3 regions of the Kitasatospora sp. NPDC032757 genome follow, and region 2 is predicted to be linked to each of the others. Evidence: riboswitches for the same ligand, from Rfam matches in the RefSeq annotation. Region 2 holds a riboswitch; each other region holds the start of a gene.

Region 1 (7,565 bases), on a different contig from region 2:
GGACCGCCGCCCTCTGGGTGGGCGCCGGCATCTGGCGCATGCTCACGATGGGCCCGCTGAACTTCGCGCTGGTCCTCGCGTCCGGCCTCTTCTACGCCGTGATCGTGGGCCGAGTCCTCGTCCAGCCGCGTCCCACGGAAGCTGTGTGATCCCCGTGCCCGCCGTGTCCGCCGTGCCCGCCCACCGCCGCCGGGCGGGTCTGCGCCGTCCGCTCGCCGTGCTCGCGCTCGTGACCACCGGTCTGCTGCTCGCCACCGCCTGCGGCCCGGCGGACCCGGGCTTCGCGGTGCCCGAGGCCGCCGTCGCGCAGCCGGCCGGCACCGCCACCGGGGCCGGCACCGCCGGCACCGCGGCCCCGGCCCGCAAGCCCGCGGCCCCGGCCGCCGACCTCCCCTACGACGTCACGCCGCTGCTCAAGCCGGGGCACAAGTACCTGGGGGCGGCGCTGCCCGACGTCCCCACGAAGATGGACGCGCTGACCGGCTACACCACCGCGATCGGCAAGCAGCCGAACGTCCTGGAGTACTACGCCGGCTGGGGCGACGGCTTCGACACCGCCGGGGTCCGCCGGATCTACGACGCCGGGGCACTGCCCTACATGGCGTGGGAGCCGCACTCCCCCTCGATGGCGGCGATCGCGGCCGGCGAGACCGACGACTACGTGAAGGGCGTGGCCAAGGCCGCCGCCAAGCTCAACCTGCCCATCGCCATCAGCATCGCGCACGAGATGAACGGCGACTGGTACCCGTGGGGCCGGCAGGCCAGCAGCCCCGCCGACTTCGTCGCGGCCTGGCGCCGCGTCCACGACATCTTCGACCGGGCCGGCGCGACCAACGTGATCTGGGTCTGGAGCCCCAACATCACCGACCCCGCGCCCAACACCCGGCTCGCGCCGTACTACCCCGGCGACACCTACGTGGACTGGGCCGGCATGACCGGCTACTTCACCCTCACCGGCCCGAAGACCTTCGACTCGCTCTACGGGCCGACGATGGCCGAGATCCGCACCTTCAGCCAGAAGCCGTTCTTCATCAGCGAGACGGCCTCCCAGCAGGGCAAGCGCCAGCGCGCGGACATCGACCAGCTCTTCACCGGGCTCGAGACGCACGACGACGTCGTCGGCTTCGTCTGGTTCAACATCGTCAAGCGGGCGGACTGGCGCATCGAGGCCAGCCCGCCGTCGCTCGCGGACTACAAGCAGCGCGCGTCCGACCCTCGCTACGGCTTCGACATCCGGAACCCATGATGCCTTCAGAGACCGACTCCTGGTTCACCCCGCAGACCCCGGCCCGGACCCCGGACGGCGAAGGGTCCCGCCCCCACCCCCGGGAGAACGGGCACGGCTGGACCGGGCACGGCGGGAACGCCCGGGCCGGGGAGACCGGGAAGGCCGACGGGCCCGAGCGGACCGGACACCCCCGGGGCGCCGACGGCGACGGCGAGGCCCCGCGGCACGGCGGGTACGGCCCGGACGGTGTCCTTCCCCCGAACGACGAGGACGCCCCCGACGAGGCGTACGCGCCGGACGAGGCATACGCGCCGGACGACGAGTACGCCCCCGACGACGTGCACGACCCGGACGACGGCTACGACGCCCCCGAGGCCGACGGTCGCGACCGCGCCCGCCCCTCCGACGACAAGGAGGAGGACAGCCAGGCCGTCCAGCTCGCGCCGTACCGGATCCCGGCCGTCCCCGCGACCGGCTGGGACCCCGCACCCAGCCCCCGGCGCCGCTGGATCGGCCGCGGCCTGCTCTTCGGCGTGCTGGCCGTCCAGGCGGCGCTCTCCCTGCGCCTGCTGGGCGCCGCCCACCCCGACGAGGCCGTCGCCATGATCGTCGGCCGCCAGCAGCTGGACAACCTGCTCCACGGCACGGCGGTGACGACCGACCTGATCGGCCAGATCCCCGGCTCCCCCTGGCTCTACCCCCCGCTGGCCGGCGCCGCCGCCAACGCGAGCGGGGTGTTCGGGGCCCGGGTGGTCAGCCTGGTCCTCGCGCTGGCCACCACCGCGCTGCTCTACTCGCTGACCCGCCGGCTCTTCAACGAGCGCGTGGCCATCTGCAGTGCCGCCGCGTACGCCGTCCTGCAGTCCACCGTGGTCGTCGGCTTCTACGCCGCCCCGGACGCCCTCGCGGTGGCCCTGGTGGCGGCCGCCACCTGGATCGTCGTGCGGACCGCCCGCGCCCCGGTGGCCACCGTGCTGCTGGCCGTACCGGTGGCGGCGCTGGCGGCCGCCGTGGAGTACGCCGCGGTGGTCGCGCTGCCCGTGCTGGCCGCCCTCGCACTGATCACCGCCTGGCCCTACCGCGGCCGCGGCCCCGCCGCCGGGCGCGCACTCCTCCTGGCGGCGGGCGCCCTCGCGGCGCTCCTGGCCTTCGGCCTGCTGGACGACGTCTGGGCCTGGTCGCCCGGGCACGGCCACCAGGCCCGCGGGGCCGGCTCGGTCCTCTCCTCCGCGCTCCAGTGGAGCGGCCTGTTCACCCTGCTCGCCTGCGCGGGCGGGATCGCCTACTCGCTCCGCGAGCGGCTGAACGAGTCGCCCGAGGACAGCGCCATCACGGCCTCCCGGCTGCGCCGCACGGCGCTGAGCCTGACCCTGTGCGCGTCGGCGCTGCTGATCCCGGCCGGGTACGCGTACCTGGGCACCTCCGGCGTGATGTTCCGCCACCTCGGCTTCGGCATGCTGTTCGCCGCGCCGCTGGCCGGCGTGGGCATCACCAGGCTGGTCGGCGCGCACTTCCGCAACCCGCAGCTCGGCATCCTGGTCTGGGTGGTGCTGCTCGCCCTCGGGCTGGAGCAGTCGGCGCTGCGGTACCAGGACGGGCCCGACTCCGGCCGGCTGCTCGGCGTGCTGCGCGTGCACGCCACCCCGCAGGGCCGCTACCTCACCGAGGTCGACGGGCTGCCGGAGTACTACCTGGGCAGCGTCAGCAAGCCCGAGCAGTGGGTCTCGGCCCGCAAGGGGACGGACTACCGGGACCCGGCCGGCGTGATGCACCACGGGGACGACGGCACGGTCACCGCCGTCCGCAACGGCTGGTTCACCGTGGTCGTCCTCGACAGCACCGCGCCCACCGCCACGGACCGGGCCATCACCGAGGCTGTCAGGGCCGCCGGACGCTACCGACTGATCGCACAGTTCAGCTCCCCGACCGGTGATTCCGGCACGTACAGAGTGTTCCTCCTGCACTGAGAGCCCGGGGCGCCGGGCCACGCCCCGCGACACACCGGCTACTACATATGGTGCCGCGATACTCGACCGCCACTAGATGTATGCTCATCCCTGCTGTCGACGCAGGGGAACCCGGTGCGAATCCGGGACTGCCCCGCAGCGGTGTGCGGGCGGCTCCGACCAGAGCCCGCGAGTCCGAGTACCTGCCGACAGCGTGCCGCCCGGCCTCCCCGCAGAGGCCTCCAGCACACGAAGTACTTCCGGGCCTCGCGGGCGGGCCGGGGATGACACCGTCGCGCGACGCCGTCCGGCCGTCGCGCCGTGCTCCCCTGCTCCAACGGCCCGGTGCCCCCGATCAACAGCCGCCGATCGCCGCCAGGAGAGAGCGCCTTGACCACCGCTGCCTCAGTCACCCTGCCCGCCCAGGGGTCCAGCTCAGCCCCCGTCGACCCGACGGTCTCCGACCCCGGCGGTGCGCTGCTCCGGCTGCTGACCGACCGCAGCGTCGACCTTCCCCAGGTGGACCCCGGCCATGTCGCCGCCGCCGCGCTGCGCGGCCGCCACGCCGGCTCGGACTTCGCCGAGCTGCGCGGGCTGGCCGTGGACGCCGCAGCGTCGATGATCGCCGAGGACCCCCAGTACTCGAAGCTGGCGGCCCGCCTGCTCGCGCTGGAGATCGTCGACGAGGCGGTCTCGCAGGGCTCGGTCTCCTTCTCCGCCTCGATCGCCGTCGGCCACGCCGAGGGCCTGATCGGCGACGTCACCGCCGGCTTCGTCGCCAAGCACGCCGCCGCGCTCGACGCGCTGATCGACGCCCGGGGCGACGACCGCTTCGAGTACTTCGGCCTGCGCACCGTGCAGTCCCGCTACCTGCTGCGCCACCCGATCACCCGCAAGGTCGTCGAGACCCCGCAGCACTTCCTGCTCCGCGTCGCCTGCGGCCTGGCGGTCGGCGACAACGAGCAGTCGGTGCGCGAGGTCGCGGAGCTGTACGGCCTGATGAGCCGGCTGGAGTACCTGACCTCCTCGCCGACCCTCTTCAACTCCGGCACCCGGCACCCGCAGATGTCGAGCTGCTACCTGCTCGACTCGCCGCTGGACAACCTGGACTCGATCTACTCCCGGTACGCCCAGATCGCCCGTCTCTCCAAGCACGCCGGCGGCATCGGCCTCTCCTACTCGCGGATCCGTTCGCGCGGCAGCCTGATCCGGGGCACCAACGGCAAGTCCAACGGCATCGTCCCGTTCCTGCGCACCCTCGACTCCTCGGTCGCCGCCGTCAACCAGGGCGGCCGCCGCAAGGGCGCGGCCTGCGTCTACCTGGAGACCTGGCACGCGGACATCGAGGAGTTCCTGGAGCTTCGCGACAACACCGGCGAGGAGGCGCGGCGCACCCACAACCTCAACCTGGCGCACTGGATCCCGGACGAGTTCATGCGCCGGGTCAACGCCAACGAGGACTGGTCGCTGTTCTCCCCGGCCGACGTGCCCGAGCTGGTCGACCTCTGGGGCGCCGACTTCGACGAGGCGTACCGCAAGGCCGAGCTGGCCGGCAAGGCCGTCCGCACCATCCCCGCGCAGACCCTCTACGCCCGGATGATGCGCACCCTGGCGCAGACCGGCAACGGCTGGATGACCTTCAAGGACGCCTCCAACCGCGCCGCCAACCAGACCGCGCTGCCCGGCCGCACCGTGCACTCCTCCAACCTCTGCACCGAGATCCTGGAGGTCACGGACGACTCCGAGACCGCCGTCTGCAACCTCGGTTCGGTCAACCTCGGCGCCCACGTCGCCCCCGGCGCCACCGCCGCCGACCTGCTGAACGCGATGGACTGGGACCGGCTGGACGCGACCGTCCGCACCGCCGTCACCTTCCTCGACCGCGTGGTGGACATCAACTTCTACCCGACCCCCGAGGCCGGTGCCTCCAACTCCCGCTGGCGCCCGGTCGGCCTCGGCGTGATGGGCCTGCAGGACGTCTTCTTCCAGCTCCGCCTGGACTTCGACTCGGCCGAGGCCAAGCAGCTCTCCACGCTGATCGCCGAGCGCATCATGCTCACCGCGTACGAGCGCTCCGCCGACCTGGCCGAGCAGCTGGGCCGCCACGAGGCGTACGGCGAGACCCGTGCCGCCCGGGGCGAGCTGCACATCGACCACTTCCCGTCGGCCGCGCCGCAGTGGGCCGGCCGCTGGGAGGCGCTGCGCACCCGCATCGCCACCACCGGCCTGCGCAACTCCCTGCTGCTCGCCATCGCGCCGACCGCCACGATCGCCTCGATCGCCGGCGTCTACGAGTGCATCGAGCCGCAGGTCTCCAACCTGTTCAAGCGCGAGACCCTCTCCGGCGAGTTCCTCCAGGTCAACCCGTACCTGGTGCGCGAGCTCAAGGAGCTCGGCGTCTGGGACCAGCAGACCCGGGACGCGCTGCGCGACGCCAACGGCTCGGTCCAGGAGCTCAACTGGCTGCCCGCCGAGGTCCGTTCGCTCTACCGCACGGCCTGGGAGCTCCCCCAGCGTGCGCTGATCGACCTGGCCGCGGCCCGCATGCCGTACCTCGACCAGAGCCAGTCGCTGAACCTCTTCATGGCCGCGCCCACCATCGGCAAGCTCAGCTCGATGTACGCGTACGCGTGGAAGGTCGGTCTGAAGACCACCTACTACCTGCGCTCGCGCCCGGCGACCCGGATCGCCCAGGCCGCGTCGGGCACCGCCCGCGCCGCGGCCCCGGTGCCGGCCGGCCCGGTCACCGTGGGCGCCCCGACCCTCACCCCGGAGGAGGAGGCCGCGCTGGCCTGCTCCCTGGAGAACCCCGAGTCCTGCGAGGCCTGCCAGTGAGCACCCCCGACCGCGAGAAGATGCTGCTCGACCCCGGCTTCGAGCTGACCCTGCGTCCGATGCGCTACCCGTCGTTCTACGACCGCTACCGCGACGCGATCAAGAACACCTGGACCGTCGAGGAGGTGGACCTGCACTCCGACGTCGCCGACCTCGCCAAGCTGAGCGAGGGCGAGCGGCACATGATCGGCCGGCTGGTCGCCTTCTTCGCCACCGGTGACTCGATCGTCGCGAACAACGTGGTGCTGAGCCTCTACAAGCACATCAACTCCCCGGAGGCGCGGCTGTACCTGTCGCGCCAGCTGTTCGAGGAGGCCGTGCACGTCCAGTTCTACCTGACGCTGCTGGACACCTACCTTCCGGACCCGGAGGACCGCAACGCGGCCTTCGCCGCGGTGGAGAACATCCCCTCCATCCACCAGAAGGCCCAGTTCTGCTTCAAGTACATGAACGCGGTCGACCACATCGACTCGCTGCAGACCAAGGAGGACCGTCGCGCGTTCCTCCTGAACCTGATCTGCTTCGCGGCCTGCGTCGAGGGCCTGTTCTTCTACGGCGCCTTCGCGTACGTGTACTGGTTCCGCTCGCGCGGCCTGCTGCACGGCCTGGCCACCGGCACCAACTGGGTGTTCCGCGACGAGTCCATGCACATGGACTTCGCGTTCTCCGTGGTGGACACCGTCCGCGAGGAGGAGCCCGACCTCTTCGACGACGAGATGGCCAAGCAGGTGACGGAGATGCTGGAGGAGGCCGTCGAGGCCGAGCTCCAGTTCGCCCAGGACCTGTGCGGTGAAGGCCTGCCCGGCATGAACACCGCCTCGATGCGCGAGTACCTCCAGGCCGTGGCCGACCAGCGCCTCGCCCGCCTGGGTCTGCCGATCCGCTACGGCTCGACGAACCCGTTCGGCTTCATGGAGCTCCAGAACGTCCAGGAGCTGACCAACTTCTTCGAGCGCCGCGTGTCGGCGTACCAGGTCGCCGTCGAGGGCTCGGTCGCCTTCGACGACGACTTCTAGGAAGAACGAAGACAGACAGACAGGTGCCCCGCACGGCCACAGCCCGTGCGGGGCACCTCTGTCGTTTTCAGTCGGTCGTAAACTCCCCGCCCTTGACCCCCGCGAGGAACGACGACCACGCCTCGGCCGGGAAGAGCAGAGCCGGCCCGTCCGGGTCCTTCGAGTCACGGACTGCCATTCCGCCCAGCACCAACTGCCCGGTCTCCACGCACTCGTTCGCCTGGGCGCTGTAGCTGCTCTTGCACCAACCCCGAGCGGCGATCTCCGGCACGGTCATGCGCTCACACCTCTTGTCTGATCTCGTCTCATGTCTCCGCCGCAATGGCCGCGATCATATCCAGCGACTCGTCGCCCGGGCATTCCCATGCCTTCTTCAGCCGTCTTCACCCCACACCCCTCGGAGGTGGCCCCGCCATGCCCGAAACCGTCTCCACCGCTCCTCCCTCCCCCACCGAACACGTCTGCTGGCTCCCCCGGCACCGGAAGTCCGCCGGCGCCGCCCGCCAGGAGCTGCGTCGCTTCCTCGCCGACCACCCCGAC
Region 2 (7,565 bases):
TCGGCCGGGATCGCAGCGAGCCCGGCCCACAGCAGGGAGACGGCCTCGTCCGTGCTCGGCACCCGCGGCGAGTGGATGTCCCACACACCCGGGCCGACCTCGCGCGGGTAGCCGGCGCCCGCCAGCTCACCGGCGACCTGCATGTGCGAGCGGGCCGCCTCCAGCGAGATCACGTCGGCGTCCAACTCGTCGATGGCGCGCAGGATGTCACCGAACTCGGCGTAGCACATGTGGGTGTGGATCTGGGTGTCGGCGCGCACCCCGGAGGTGGCGAGCCGGAAGGCGACGGTGGCCCAGTCCAGGTAGGCCGGGCGGTCGGCGGCCCGCAGCGGCAGGGTCTCGCGCAGGGCCGGCTCGTCGACCTGGACGACGGCCGCGCCGGCGGCCTCCAGGTCGGTGACCTCGTCGCGCAGGGCGAGGGCGACCTGGAAGGCGGTCTCGGCGAGCGGCTGGTCGTCGCGGACGAAGGACCAGGCGAGCATGGTGACCGGGCCGGTCAGCATGCCCTTGACCGGACGGTCCGTCAGGTCCTGGGCGTAGCGGAACCAGTCGACGGTCATCGGGTGCGGGCGCGAGATGTCCCCGGCGAGGACCGGCGGGCGCACGTACCGGGTGCCGTAGGACTGCACCCAGCCGTGCCGGGTGGCCAGGTAGCCGGTGAGCTGCTCGGCGAAGTACTGGACCATGTCGTTGCGTTCGGGCTCGCCGTGGACGAGGACGTCCAGCCCGGCCTTCTCCTGGAACGCGATCACCTCGCGCACCTCGGCCTCGATGCGCTCCCGGTACGCGGCCGCGTCGATCCGTCCCGCCGTCAGGTCGGCCCGGGCGAGGCGCAGTTCGGCCGTCTGCGGGAAGGAGCCGATGGTGGTGGTCGGCAGCAGCGGCAGGCCGAGCCGGGCGCGCTGGGCCTCGGCGCGCTCGGGGTAGGCCTGGGCCCGGCGGCCGTCGGCCTCGGTGACGGCGGCGGTGCGGGCGCGGACGGCCGGGTCGCGGGTGATCGGCGAGCCGGCACGGGAGGCGAGGTCGGCGCGGTTGGCGGCGAGGTCGGCGGTGATCGCGTCGGTGCCCTCGCGCAGGCCGCGGGCGAGCAGCGCGGTCTCGCCGGCCTTCTGGCGGGCGAAGGCGAGCCAGCGGGCGATCTGCGGGTCCAGGTCGTGTTCGGCGGCGGCGTCCAGCGGGACGTGCAGCAGGGAGCAGGACGGCGCGACGTCGACGGTGCCGGCCAGGCCGAGCAGGGTCGCCAGGGTGGTCAGCGACTTCTGCAGGTCATTGATCCAGACGTTGCGCCCGTCGACCACACCGGCGACCAGGCGCTTGCCGGGCAGTCCGCCGACGGCGGCGAGGTCGTCGAGGTTGGCCGCGGCCGGACCGGTGAAGTCCAGTGCGAGGCCGTCGACCGGCGCCTTGGCGATCACGGGCAGGGCCTCGCCGAGGCGGTCGAAGTAGCTCGCGACGAGCAGCTTGGGCCGGTCGGTGAGGGCGCCGAGGTCGCGGTAGGCGCGGGCGGCGGCGTTCAGCTCGGCCGGGGTCCGGTCCTGGACGAGCGCGGGTTCGTCCAGCTGCACCCACGCGGCGCCGGCGGCGCGCAGGTCGGCGAGGAGCGCGGCGTAGACGGGCAGCAGCCGGTCGAGCAGGGTGAGCGGCCGGAAGTCCTCCGCCACCCCGGGCGCCGGCTTGGCGAGCAGCAGGTAGGTGACCGGGCCGACCAGCACCGGGCGGGCGTCGTGGCCGAGCGCGACGGCCTCGCGCAGCTCGGCCACCTGCTTGGCCGGGTTCGCGGTGAAGACGGTGTCGGGGCCGAGTTCGGGCACCAGGTAGTGGTAGTTGGTGTCGAACCACTTGGTCATCTCCAGCGGCGCGACGTCCTGGGTGCCGCGCGCCATGGCGAAGTAGCCGTCCAGCGCGTCGGCGTCGACCGCCGCGCGGTGGCGGGCGGGGATCGCTCCGACGGCGACGGTGGCGTCCAGCACGTGGTCGTAGAGCGAGAAGTCGCCGGTGGGGACTTCCCGGATGCCGGCCTCGGCGAGCTGCTGCCAGTTCTCCCGGCGCAGGTCGGCGGCGGTGGTCAGGAGGGCGTCGGCCGTGACCGCACCCTTCCAGTACCCCTCGATCGCCTTCTTGAGCTCCCGGTTCCGGCCCTGCCGGGGGTAGCCGTGGACGGTGGCCCGGGTTGCCGCGGCTGCGGACTTCGCTGTCAAGGGACTCTCCTTCGCGAGCCTGTCTCCTGTGGTCCCCGGTGACGGGACGAAGGCGCGAAGGGGTGACGAACCGGGCGGGGCCACGAGCGCACGAACGGCGCCGAACCCGCCTGGTATGTACGCCGACCCGCCCACGAGGTCACCGGGATGGCCGCGCGCGATCGGTCGCGTGCGGGCAACGGGCAGGTCTTCGGACTCGCGGGCACGGCCGCCCGTGAAGGGCGGACACCTACTGGCCGTCGCTTCCCAGACCCGGCCGGGCCCAGTGCGTATGACGGCGTTCGTTCCCACTCACCGCTGCGGGGCAGTCCCGGATTCCCACCGGGTTCCCTCTTGCGACGCGCCTGCCTGGCGGGCAGGGCGAACCAGCTGCCCGGCCAGCCTATAGGGAATCCGGCGGGCGGCGGACACGGATTCACTCGACTCATCCACATTCCGGGACGCCGCCGGCCGGCGCCGGCCGGATCACGGGCCTGCTGCCGTCGGCACCGAGGGCGGCCGGACCCGCTCGGCGCCGGGCCCGGGACCGCCGTCCGCGAGCGGGAACCCCGGCCGCCCCACCGGCGGCCGTCTCACCAGGCGGAACGGCGCGAGGTGCGCCGGGGCAGGGGCCGACCGGCCGGCAGCTCACAAGATGATGACGATTGAACAAGCGGTGCCACCCAGGTGAATAAGGGCGCCCTTATTTAGGCTAGCCTCACCTCATGCATCACGTCCTGTCGGCCGCGACCACGGCCGGATACACCATGCCCCAGCTCTGGCGGATCCTCACCAAGGCCGGCTACTTCATCGGCCTCAGCGGAGCCATCGGCGCCACCGTCACGTACGCGACCACCGTGCGCCCCGCGCTGCGCGCCCCGGAAACCGGCGGCCAGGACGCCGAGGTCCTGCGAAGAAGATCGGCGACCTACCTCGCCTGGGCAGGGGTGGTGCTGCTGGCCGCCGGCTACTTCCAGCTCGCCGCCCGTCTCGCCCGCGCCGGCAAGGGCATGCCGTTCGGCGACGCGCTCGCCCCGGACCGGATCTGGGACTACCTCCACGCCCCGGCCGCCAAGGGCGCCTGGATCGCCCAGGGCACCGTCTACCTCGTCCAGAACGCCGTCCTGGCCGTGACGGCCGCCACCCTCATCGCCCTGTTCGTCCCGGCCGTCCGCCGCCACACGGACACCATCGCCCTCACCGCGCTGCCGCTCTCCCTGGCCGTCACCCTGATCGCCGCCGTGCCCGCCACCAAGCCCGCCGACCTGGACAGGTGGCTCGACCTCGCCTTCGACCAGACCCACATCGTCTCCGGCGTCGTCTGGCTCGGCGGCCTCGCCCTCCTGGTCGCGCTCGCCGGCACCCGGGGCCGCCTCGGCGACGGCGCCGGCCTTCTCTGGGCCGACATGTGGCGCCGGTTCAGCCTCGTGGCCATGGTCTGCGTCGGCGCCGTGACCATCTCGGGCCTCTGGCTCAGCTGGAAGCACGTCGGTGCGATCTCCCAGCTGTGGACCACCGGTTACGGCATCGCCCTGCTCGTCAAGATCCTCCTGGTCGCCGGCCTCGTCGCCGCGGGCGCCTTCAACCAGTTCTGGCTGATGCCCCGCATCACCCGGGCCCGCCTCGCCGACGACTCCTCCTCCCTCCTCCACCTGACCCTGCGGCACTTCCCGAAGGTCGTCTGGGGCGAGGTCGCCCTCGGCGTCGCCGTCCTCGTGGTCATGCCGTTCATCGCCGGCTCGGCCCGTACCGAGTCCGGCAGTGCCAAGGCCGTCTCCTCCGGCAGCGTCTTCGCCGCCGGCGCCGTCCTCGTCCTCGCGCTGGCCGTCTCGCTCTACGCCACGGCCAAGGCCTCCGACGCCCTGTCCCGCCGCCCGGCCGTGGCCTCCGCCTGACCCCGCTGCGCACCGCGCGGGCGGCGTTGCCGGCCCGGGCGATCCGCCGGCCGTGTCCACCGGGACCCGGCCGGCGGATCGCCGGTCGCGCCCCCCAGGGACACGCCGCTCGCAGGGACACCGCAGGGAGCGGAAATGCCCCATCGGACTGAACTACCAGGCATATAGTCTGATCACTAATTTTGTGAACACGTTCAGCATTGGGGGGCCGGTGCACCGTCACCGCATCATGATCTCCGCCGCCGTCGTCGCGGCAGCCGTCGGCTTCGTACCCGCCACGGCGCAGGCCGCGGGTCCGTCCGTCAACCCCGGCGGGGCAGCGACCGCCACCACCCCGGTCCCTTGGGCCGGCTCCGCCCAGGACGCCGAGACGCAGGAGGCGGCCGGGCGGAAGGCGGCCGAGAGCGCCGCCGCGAAGGACGCCACGGCGCGGGGCGCCAGGGCCAATACCGCCGATGCCCCGAGCGCGCCGGACGGACCGGGCTTGTCGGCACGCGCACAGAGCTCGCACTTCGACGTCGGCGTGGGCACCTACAACACCTACGCGCACAGCCTCATCCTGGCGACCACCGTCAACACCGACCTGGAGCCGGCCGGTCGAAGCGTCCAGTACGACGTCGACTGGGGTGACGGCACCACCGACCAGGACCTCGGCCCCGCCAGCGACTTCGCGCACTTCAAGCACAGGTACGCCAAGGCCGGCGCCCACAAGATCACGGTCACGGCGACCGACCTGCTCACCAAGACGACCTCCGTCACCACCAAGGACATCACGGTGGACGGCTCCGAGTTCACCCCGCACGCGCCCACCCGGCTGCTGGACACCCGCGACGGCACCGGCACCTCGGCCGGCGGCCCCGTCGCCCCGCTCACCACGACCCGGGTGAAGATCGCCGGCAACGCCGGCATCCCGGCCGGGGTGACCGCCGTGGCCCTGAACATCACCGCCACCAACACCTCCGCGGCCGGGCACGTCATCGCGTACGCCTCCGGCAAGGCGCAGCCGGCCACCTCGAACGTCAACTTCGCGGCGGGACAGACGGTGCCGAACCTGGCGATCGTGCCGGTCGGCGAGGACGGGTACGTCGAGCTGGCCAACCGCAGCGCGGGCCCGGTGGACCTGATCGCCGACGTGACGGGCTACTTCACCCGCTCCGCCGCCGACGGCTACACCTCCGTCAAGCCGTCCCGGCTGGTCGACACCCGGGAGGGGCTGGGCTCGGCCAAGGGCCAGGCCGCCGCCCAGACCACCTTCGGCGTCCAGATCGCCGGCCAGGGCGGGCTGCCGGCCCAGGGCGTCACGGCCGTGGCCCTCAACGTCACGGTGACCGACCCGCAGGGCGCCGGGAACCTGACGGTCTTCCCGAGCGGTCAGCAGGCGCCGTCCACGTCGAGCGTGAACTTCACCGCCGGACAGACGGTCGCCAACGCGGTGATCGTGCCGGTCGGACCGGACGGCAGGATCAACGTCCGCAACAACGCCGGGGACCCGGCCGACGTGATCGTGGACGTCACCGGCTACTACAGCGCCGACGGCAAGGCCGCCTACCTGCCGGTCGAGCCCCAGCGTCTCAGCGACTCGCGGACGCCGTACCCCTGGCCGCTCGCCGGCCAGGACTACCGCAACATGCTCATCGGGGCGTCCGGCATGGCGCTCGAAGCAGTCGTCCTGAACACGACCGTCACCAACCCGCAGGGCAGCGGACACCTCTCGGTCGCCCCGGACCCGAACACGATCAACGACTACATGCACGGTACGGCGGTCCGGCCGACCCCGCCGGACTCCTCCGTCCTGAACTGGACGAAGGACGCCACCGTCGCGAACCTCGTCCAGGCGAGCACCGGCACCACCTCGATGGTCGACGTGTGGAACCGGGGCTGGCAGCCGACCGACCTGATCGTCGACCTGTTCGGCATGTACGACAAGAACTGACGCCCCACCCGCACCGTACGGCGCCGCGTTCCGGCCGCCCGCCCCTCCGGAGTCGGGCGGCCGGTGCGGTCCGGCTCCCGGCCGGCGCCGCTCAGTGGCCCGGGCCGCCCGGGTCGCCCGGGTCGCCCGGGTCGGGAGGGGCGAGGGGGAGACGCACGGAGAACACCGACCCCGCGCCCGGAGTGCTGACCACGCCGGCGGTGCCGCCGTGGAGCTCGGCGAGCTTGCGGACGATGGCGAGGCCGAGGCCGCTGCCGCCGGTCTGCCGGTTGCGGGACTTCTCGGCTCGCCAGAAGCGCTCGAAGACCAGGGGCAGATCCGCCGCGGCGATGCCGCTGCCGGTGTCGGCGACCTCGATGAGCAGGGCGTCCGCCTCGGTGCGGGTCCGCAGGGTGACGGCGCCGCCCGCCGGGGTGTGCCGGACGGCGTTGGCGACCAGGTTGCCGACGGCCTGGCGCAGGCGCACCGGGTCGGCGAAGACCTCGGGGGCGGCGCCCGCCCCGGCCGCCTCGACGGTCAGGGCCACGCCGGCCGCCTGTGCCCGGGCGCCGTGCGCGGTGGCGACCTGGGCCAGCAGGTCGTCGGCGTCCACGGGTTCGCGGTGCAGGGCCAGTTCGCCGGCGTCGGCGGCGGCGAGGTCCCGCAGGTCGTCGATGAGGTGCTGGAGCAGCAGGGCCTCTTCGAGCAGTGACCCCGTCAGGGCCCGGTCGGCGGTGGCGACGCCGTCCTCGACGGCCTCCAGCCAGCCGCGGATGTTGCTGAGCGGGGCGCGCAACTCGTGCGCGATGTCACCCACCATCGCCTTGCGCAGCTCCTCCAGTTGGCCGCGCCGCTCGGCCATCGCGTTGAAGGCGGCGGCGAGTCCGGCGATCTCGTTCCGGCCCGTCACGTCCACCCGCGCCGTGAGGTCCCCGTCGGCCATCCGCCGGGCGGCGTGGGTGAGCGCGTGCAGTGGCCGGGAGAGGCGCCGGCCGACCGCCGCGGTGATCGCCACGGTGACGACCAGCACCAGGGCGGCGACCTCGGTGACGCGGCCGCGGTGGGTGGCGGGCAGGGCGGGGGCCGCGTCCCCCGCGCCGGGTGCCCCGACGAACAGCAGCATGGGCGGCGCCACGTACTGGACGAGTTGCTGGCGGCGGGAGTTGGTGAGGCAGGCGGCGACCACCTGGTCCTGCTGCGGGTCGCGGGACGGGGTCCAGTCCAGCCCCCGGGAGAGGGTGACGGGTCGGACCTGCCGGCGTTCCAGGCAGGCGTTGACCAGCGCGGTGAGGTCGGCGAGTGCGGCGGTCTCGGTGCGGGTCGGGGCGTCCAGCACCACGGGGGACGAGCAGCGCACGCCGAGGGCGCGGTCGTCGGCGACCCGCAGGTGCGGTCGTCCGGCGAGGTCGTCGGTGACGGTGGCCTCGATGCCGAGCACCGACCGCAGACAGTCGGCCTGCTTCAGCAGGGCGTCCTCGAGTGTCGTGCGCTCGGCGGGGGTCAGCCGGAACGGGCCCACGGCGCGGGCGTCGATGCGGTCGCTGGGGGCTCCGGGCAGCATGGCGAGGTCGACGGAGAGCG
Region 3 (7,565 bases), on a different contig from region 2:
CGGTGATCTGACGGAGCGCCACATCGGTCAGCTCGACCTTCGGCAGCAACTCCCGTGCCACGGTGATGTGCTCGGCGAGTGCCCGCTCGTCCTCGGCGAACCGCGCGGCGAACCCGGCCGGGTCGGCGTCGTACGCCAGCCGGCGGCGGACCACCTCGGCGCGCTCGGCCGGCTCCCGGGTGGCGGCGATCTCGACGGTCAGGCCGAACCGGTCGAGCAGCTGCGGCCGCAGCTCACCCTCCTCCGGGTTCATCGTCCCGACCAGCAGGAACCGCGCCGCGTGCCGCACCGAGACGCCCTCGCGCTCGACGTACGAGCGGCCCATCGCGGCTGCGTCCAGCAGCAGGTCCACCACGTGGTCCTGGAGCAGGTTGACCTCGTCGATGTAGAGCACGCCGCGGTGCGCCTGGGCCAGCAGCCCCGGCTCGTACGCCTTGACGCCCTCGGCGAGCGCCCGCTCCAGGTCGAGCGAGCCGACGATCCGGTCCTCGGAGACGCCGACCGGCAACTCGACCAGCCGGGCCGGGCGTTCGGACGCCGGCAGGCCGCTGTGCGCGCCGTCCGGGCAGTGCGGGTCCGGTGCGGCCGGGTCGCAGGCGAAGCGGCAGCCGTCGACGGTGGCGATGGACGGCAGCAGGCCGGCCAGCGCGCGCACCATGGTCGACTTGGCGGTGCCCTTCTCGCCGCGCACCAGCACGCCGCCGACGGCCGGGGAGACCGCGTTGAGCAGCAGCCCGAGCCGCAGGTCGGCCATGCCGACGATCGCGGTGAAGGGGTAGCGGACGTCACTCATGATTCTCCAAGGGGGCCCCGGGCGGCAGGAACGGCAGCGAACCCGCGGCCGGCACCCCGCCCTCGATCAGCTTCCACAGCGCGTCGGTGTCCGCGTGCTCCTCGATCAGGTCGCCCAGCCGGTCGAGCCGGGCCTCTCTCGCCTCGGCGAACGAGACGTCCGGCGCGGGCACGAACGCCCGGCCCGACAACCCGGCCACCTCGCGCAGCAGTTCGCGCCGGAACCCGTCGTTCTCCAGCGCACCGTGCCACGTCGTGCCCCAGACCGCCCCCACCCGGCAGCCGTCCAGGAACGGTGTGCCGCCCTCGACGGACACCACCCCGTGGTGGATCTCGTACCCCTCGACCCGCTGCCCGTACGCCTCGCCGACCGGCCGGCCGAGCACCTTCTCGGCGCCGAAGCGGACGTGCGTGGGCAGCAGCCCGAGGCCGTCGACGGCGCCGGCCTTGGACTCGACCTCGTCCACGATGGTGCGCGCCAGCATCTGGTAGCCGCCGCAGACCCCGAGGACCGGCAGCCCGGCCGCCGCCCGCGCCCTGAGCGCCGGCTCCAGGCCGCGCTCGCGCAGCCAGGCCAGGTCGGCGACGGTGGCGCGGGTGCCGGGCAGCACGACCAGATCGGCGTCGGCCAGCTCCTCGGGCCGGGTGGCCCAGCGGACCAGGACGCCCGGCTCCTGGGCCAGCGCGTCCAGGTCGGTGAAGTTGGAGAGCCGGGGGAAGCGCACCACGGCCACCCGCAGCACGTCCGCGCCGAGCGGCCCGCGGCCGGCGGTCCGGTCGACCACGGTCGACAGGTCGAGCGAGTCCTCGGCGTCCAGCCAGAGGTCCGGCAGCATCGGCAGGGTGCCCAGCACCGGGCGGCCGGTCAGCTCGCGCAGCATCTCCAGGCCGGGCGCGAGCAGCCGCGCGTCGCCCCGGAACTTGTTGACGAACCAGCCGGCCACGTGCCGCTGGTCCTCGGCCGAGAGCAGCGCCAGCGTCCCGTACATCGCGGCGAACACGCCGCCGCGGTCGATGTCGCCGACCACCACGACCGGCAGCCCGGCGGCGGTGGCCAGGCCCATGTTGGCGATGTCGCGGTCCCGCAGGTTGATCTCGGCGGGCGAGCCGGCGCCCTCGCAGACCACCACGTCGTAGCGGCGGCGCAGGTCGGCCAGGCACTCCAGGGCGCGCTCCAGCAGGACGGGCTTGCGTTCGCGGTAGTCCAGCGCGCCGACCTCGGCGACCGGGCGGCCGAGCAGCACCACCTGGCTGCGGCCGTCCGCGCCCGGCTTGAGGAGCACCGGGTTCATCGCCGCCTCGGGCTCCACCATGGCCGCCTGGGCCTGCATCGCCTGGGCGCGGCCGATCTCGGCACCGTCGGCGGTGACGAAGGAGTTCAGCGACATGTTCTGCGCCTTGAACGGCGCCACCGCGACACCCTGCCGGGCCAGCCAGCGGCAGATGCCCGCGGTGACCACGCTCTTGCCCGCGTCCGAGGTCGTTCCGGCGACCAGAAGCGCGTTGCTCATGCGTTCCCCCTCCTTCTCGTGAAAGCCCGGATCACCAGGTGCCCGGCCACGGTCGTACCCAGTGCCAGCGCGCCCACCCGGCGGGAGAGCCGGCAGGCGCGCTCGATGTCGTCCACCGTCACCGGCCGCAGCTCCTCGCCCAGCACCGGCCGGTGCTCGATGCGCTCGCCGTAGCGCAGGGTGCCCCCGAGCCGGACGCCGACCGCTCCGGCGAAGGCCGACTCGGCCTGGCCCGCGTTGGGGCTCGGGTGCGCGGAGCCGTCCCGCCGCCAGACCCGCCAGGCGGTCCGGGGCTCGGGCGCGGCGGCCACCGTGAGCAGGGCGGTCAGCCGGGCGCCCGGCCAGCCCGCCACGTCGTCCAGCCGCGCCGAGGCCCAGCCGAACCGGGCGTGCCGCGGCGAACGGTGGCCGACCATCGCGTCCAGGGTGTTGACGGCCCGGAACGCCAGCAGCCCGGGCGTGCCCGCGACCGTGCCCCAGACCAGCGCGTTCACCACGGCGTCGGCGGTGTTCTCGGCGACCGACTCGACCACCGCGCGGGCGATCTGCTGTCCGTCCAGCGCACTCGGGTCGCGCCCGCACAGGTGCGGCAGCCGCGCGCGGGCCGCCGTCAGATCGCCCGCGGCCAGCGAGCGGCCGATGGTCCGGGCCTCACGGGTCAGCGAGGTGCCGCCGAGCACCGTCCAGGTCGCGGCGGCGGCCAGCGCGGCCCGGCCCAGCGGCCGGCGGCCGAGGACGCGCTCGGCGGCCACCGCGCCGGCGGCGACGGTGCCCACGCAGAGCGCGGTGTAGGCGGCGCCGGCGGCCCGGTGGTCGCGCCAGAGCCGCTTCTCCAGCCGGCCGGCCGCGCTGCCGAAGACGGCCACCGGGTGGCCGCGGCGCGGGTCGGCGAACCGGGCGTCGGCGAGATACCCCGCGACGGCGCCCAGCGCGAAGGCGGCGGCGCGGGTCAGCGGGCGCACGGCGGACAGCAGAGGGCTCGGAGGGGCGGGGCAGCCTGCATGGCGTGCGTGTCCTCACTCAGGGTCCGCGCCCTGGATTGACGTACCGGGGGCGAGAGTCTCCTGGCTTCCGGGTCGAACGCACTCCCGGGCCTTCCAGCGGCTTCTGACGGCCCGCCGTGGCATCGTCCGGACGTGCTCCCCGGTGACAGTGGCGGGACCGCGCCGGACTCTCACCGGCTTCCTCTGCATGCCTCCGTATTGGCTGAAGGATCCCATCACGGGGCCGAACCGCGAGTCAACCAAGGTCACGGAGGGTTTGGTCACACGGTCTCCGCGTTTCCCGCCCCGTTCCCGTCCCCGTCGCTACCTCCGATCGCCACCCCGCGCAGGGGCATGACAGCCTGTGCGTTCGTCCAGCGGCCTGTAGGCCCCTGCAGTCGCGCTTCGTGTGTTCGGCGGCTGGGGCGGTCCGACCGCCGACCCCTACCGTCGGGCCATGCGACGAAGACAGCCCCCCGCCGTGCCCCCGGTGCCCTTCTCGCCCGCGGCCGCCCGCGCGCATCGCGCCGGCCTCGGCCTGACCCCCGAGCGGGTGGCCGAGGGCATGGCCGCGCACGGGGTGCGGCTGCTGCCCGCCCATGTGCTCGGCTGGGAGAGCGGCGAGCTGCGCCCGACCGAGGAGGAGTTCATCGCGCTGGCCCGCGCCCTCTGGTGCCCGCCCGCCCAGCTGATGGGCGTCCGCCCGGCCGGGCTGAGGGACTTCCGGGTCGCCCGCGAGCTCAACCAGGAGAACGCGGCCCGCAGGATCGGCATGGCCCTGCACCACTACCGGCGGGCCGAGGCCACCGGCGTCTGGGGCGGTGACCAGGAGCAGACGTACGCACTCGCCCAGGTGCTCGGCCTGACCCTGCGCGAACTGGTCGCCGTGACGGGCCGTCGGGACGAGCTCGACCAGCGGCTGCGGCAGTGCGTGGACGGCCGCTGGCAGGCGCACGTCCGGGCGATCGGCCGGATCGTGCCGGTGCACGAGGGCGACCTCGCCGCCGTGCTGACGGCGCTGCAGAACGAGAACCAGGTCTCCTCCCACTGGGGCGCCGGCAGCTGGGGCTCCCCGGCTCCTGCGGCGCGGAGCGCGCAGCCGGAGCAGCCGCTCGACGAGCGGTTCTGGGAGCTGCTCGGGCGGCTGGAGACCGAGATCCCGGCCTGAGGGGCTCTCCCGCCCGCGCATGCGCACGCGGTCCCGCCCGCGCATGCGCACGCCGTCCCGGCACGGGCCCGGCATGACCCGGACGGCCGTGCCCGGTGGCCGGGCGCCGCCCCCGCGAGTGGACTGGTGGGTACAGTGCCCAGTCCACGACCAACAGAGCGGGGAGCGATATGCGTTGGGGAACCGCAGCCGCCGTGGCGGCCGCCGCCGTCGGTGCCGGGGCCGCCGTGCTGGTCATCGGCCGAAGGGCCTCCGAGCGGATGGTCCGCCCGTCGGCGGCCCGGGGGCGGGCCGCCGGTCCCGTCCTGGTCCAGGCCCTCGCCCCCGGGCGCGTCACCTTCACCCGCAGCCCGGAGAGCATCCGCCCCGGCCGCTGGGCCGTCGAGTGGGGCGACAACGGGCACGCCGTGGTCGACGAGATCCTGCACGGCGACGAGCGGGGCGTCACCCGGCGGCTGGCCCGTGCGGACCGCGGCACCCTGACGCCCGGCACCGCGGTCCGCTTCACCCCCCGCGTCCACCTCGGCGACCCGACCAGCGCCCTCGGCCTGCCGTTCACCGAGACCACCGCGGCGGGCGAGCTGGGTGCCTTCCCGGCCTGGTACGTCGACGGCAAGCGCGGCACCTGGGTCGTGCTGATCCACGGCGCCGGCGCCGACCGGCAGCAGACCCTCCCGGTGCTTCCGCTGCTGGACCGGCTCGGCCTGCCCGCCCTGGCCGTCACCTACCGCGGGGACGCGGGCGCGCCCGCCTCCCCGGACGGCCTCGGCCACTTCGGCGAGACCGAGTGGCGGGACGTCGAGGCGGCCGTGCGGCTCGCCCTGGACAGCGGCGCCGGGCGGATCATCCTCTACGGCTGGTCGGTCGGCGCCACCATCGCCCTGCAGACCGCCGCCCGGTCCGCCTGGGCCTCCTCGATCAGCGGCCTGATCCTGGACTCGCCCGTCCTCGACCTGCCCGCCACCGCCCGCCGGGGCGCCGCCCGGGCCGGCTTCCGCGGCGCCGCCGCCGAGCTGGGCGCCCTCGCGGCGGAGGGCCGCACCGGCGTCGACCTGGCCGACTTCGCGCGGATCGCGGACGGTACCGACCTGCGGGTGCCCACCCTCGTCCTGCACGGCCCGGACGATCCGCTGGCGCCCTGGCAGGCCGCCGCCCGGCTCGCCGGCCGCCGCTCCGACGTGGTCGGACTCCAGCCCGTCCCCGGCGGCGACCACGCGGCCCTCTGGAACGCCGATCCGGCCCGCTACGAGGAGCACCTCCGCCGCTGGCTCACGCCGCTCCTCTGATCCCCGGTGGCGCCCCCGGCGGCCGAGCCGGGCCGCCGGGGCGCCGTGCCGCCTTCACCGGCCGTCTCCGTGGCCTCCCCGCCCCCTCCTCTTCCTCCTCCCACCCGTCACCGCGCTTGCATGACGTGCCCACGCCACACAGATCCGGCCAGGCGGTTTGGCCTCTGTTGCCCGATCTTGTGGACCCCCCGCGCCCGCCTCCCGGTGCCCGTGGCGAACCGGATGTGACAGAAGGCCGGTACAAGGGGAAGACTGCACGACGTGACGTCTCGGAACCCGCGCGACCGTGATGCCCCGCTCCCGCCGACGATCGGTTCCGGTGCGACGGTTACCCGTCTCCCCGGAACGGCCCACCACCCCGCCGGCGCCCGGCCGGGCGGCCCCGGCGTACCCCGCCGACGAGGCCCCGCACCCGCTCCCGGCCGTGGCCGGGTCCCGGTGCCCGAGGGCTTCCCCGCTCCCGCCGAGCTCGCGCCGCTGGCCCGGCGGATGCTGGTCGACGCCGTCCGGATCGCCCGCTGGGCCGGTGAGCTCGCCGAGGTCGACAAGCGTGGCGAGCTGCTCCCCGAGGACGCCCGCGCGGCCGGCCGCGCGCTGGCCATGACGGTCGGCGCCGCCGCCAACGCGTGGGGCCAGGCCCTGCTGGTCGGCCTGGTCGAGGCCCGGGACGGCGGCGCCGCCCCCGGCTGGCGCCTGCACGCCTGGGAGCACGACGACGAGGCCGTGGTCCGCGGCTGGTCGGCGTTGTTCGACGCCTGGACACTGCTCGCCCCGGTGCCGCCGGCCGCCCTGCGCGGCGTCTTCGCGGTGCTCGCCGGGCAGGCCGTCGACCAGGCGCCGCAGCTGCTCTCCTTCCTGCACCTGGTGGCCGGCCCGGTCGCCGACAGCGAGCTGCTGGAGCTGCTGCGCCGCGGCCTGGACGAGCGCCGGGTCGGCGGCGGCACCGGGGCACTGGGCCTGTCGCCCGTGCCGCACGCCGCGTCCGCCGTCTCGGCCGTCCGCGGCACCTGCCGCGAGCCGCAGATCGACACCCCGGCCGCCACCGCCGACGTCGCCGCCGTCCTGGACTGGATGCTGGACGGCCTGGCCGCCGTCGGCGCGGTGGTCCGCAAGGACGAGGCGGCCGAGCTGTCCCCGCTGGGGCACTGGGCGGTGCGGGCCAAGCTGGAGGAGATCTGCACCGTCGCGCAGACCGCCGCCGGCCACATCGAGCAGAGCGCCTTCGAGCTGCTCAACGCCTGCGCCGACTACTCGCCGGGCCCGGCCCGCGCCGAGTTCCGCGCCTGGGTGGCCGCCCGCCCGGCCGACCGCGCCGTGGCCGAGCTGCTGGACGCCGCGCAGGGTGACGACGCCCTGGTGCGCGGCCTCGCCTTCGAGGCGCTGCGGGTGGCCGGTTCCACCGCCGAGCAGGCCGTGCGGGCCGCCGTGGACGAGCCGGTGCTGCGCCCGTACGCGCTGCTCTGGCTGGCCGAGCAGTCGGACGAGGGCGTGGCCCCGGCGGACGTGCTGGGGGCGGAGGACGCCGCCTGGCTCTGGGTGGACACCGCCGCGGCCGTACTGGACCACGGGGAGACCGAGCTGCTGGTGGGCCATGTCGAGGGCGCCTCGGCCGGTGACCCGGTCCGGCTGTTCGCCCGTGCCCGGCAGTCCGGGCACCCCCGGGCGGCCTCGGTGCTGACCGCCGTCTCCGGGGTCCACCCGGACCCGGCCGTGGCCCGCGCGGCCCGCCGTTCGGCCTTCAGCGTCCACCGCGGCGGCGCCTGAGCCGCAGGAACGGCCGCGTCGCCCGGATGACACCGGACACGACGAAGGGCCCGGATCCGTT

The links. Region 2 has a riboswitch for cobalamin ahead of metE (5-methyltetrahydropteroyltriglutamate--homocysteine S-methyltransferase). Riboswitches for the same ligand answer to the same signal wherever they lie in the genome.
Region 1: another riboswitch for cobalamin. It lies ahead of ACZ5WK_RS08740 (ribonucleoside-diphosphate reductase subunit alpha); the one in region 2 lies ahead of metE (5-methyltetrahydropteroyltriglutamate--homocysteine S-methyltransferase).
Region 3: another riboswitch for cobalamin. It lies ahead of ACZ5WK_RS15765 (cobalamin biosynthesis protein); the one in region 2 lies ahead of metE (5-methyltetrahydropteroyltriglutamate--homocysteine S-methyltransferase).

The regions. Positions count from the first base shown of each region.
Region 1 is NZ_JBVINN010000004.1:232,886-240,450, reverse strand. It holds gene ACZ5WK_RS08755 (glycosyltransferase family 2 protein) at 1-149, shown strand, start outside; gene ACZ5WK_RS08750 (glycoside hydrolase family 26 protein) at 146-1,246, shown strand; gene ACZ5WK_RS08745 (ArnT family glycosyltransferase) at 1,243-3,195, shown strand; cobalamin riboswitch at 3,276-3,399, shown strand; gene ACZ5WK_RS08740 (ribonucleoside-diphosphate reductase subunit alpha) at 3,589-6,009, shown strand; gene ACZ5WK_RS08735 (ribonucleotide-diphosphate reductase subunit beta) at 6,030-7,025, shown strand; gene ACZ5WK_RS08730 (DUF397 domain-containing protein) at 7,093-7,302, opposite strand; gene ACZ5WK_RS08725 (ATP-binding protein) at 7,440-7,565, shown strand, end outside.
Region 2 is NZ_JBVINN010000020.1:107,449-115,013, reverse strand. It holds gene metE (5-methyltetrahydropteroyltriglutamate--homocysteine S-methyltransferase) at 1-2,198, opposite strand, end outside; cobalamin riboswitch at 2,363-2,583, opposite strand; gene ACZ5WK_RS22345 (CopD family protein) at 2,903-4,072, shown strand; gene ACZ5WK_RS22340 (PKD domain-containing protein) at 4,284-6,005, shown strand; gene ACZ5WK_RS22335 (sensor histidine kinase) at 6,097-7,565, opposite strand, start outside.
Region 3 is NZ_JBVINN010000011.1:76,746-84,310, forward strand. It holds gene ACZ5WK_RS15755 (putative cobaltochelatase) at 1-793, opposite strand, end outside; gene ACZ5WK_RS15760 (cobyric acid synthase) at 786-2,303, opposite strand; gene ACZ5WK_RS15765 (cobalamin biosynthesis protein) at 2,300-3,265, opposite strand; cobalamin riboswitch at 3,342-3,539, opposite strand; gene ACZ5WK_RS15770 (helix-turn-helix domain-containing protein) at 3,744-4,454, shown strand; gene ACZ5WK_RS15775 (alpha/beta hydrolase) at 4,625-5,740, shown strand; gene ACZ5WK_RS15780 (hypothetical protein) at 6,179-7,504, shown strand.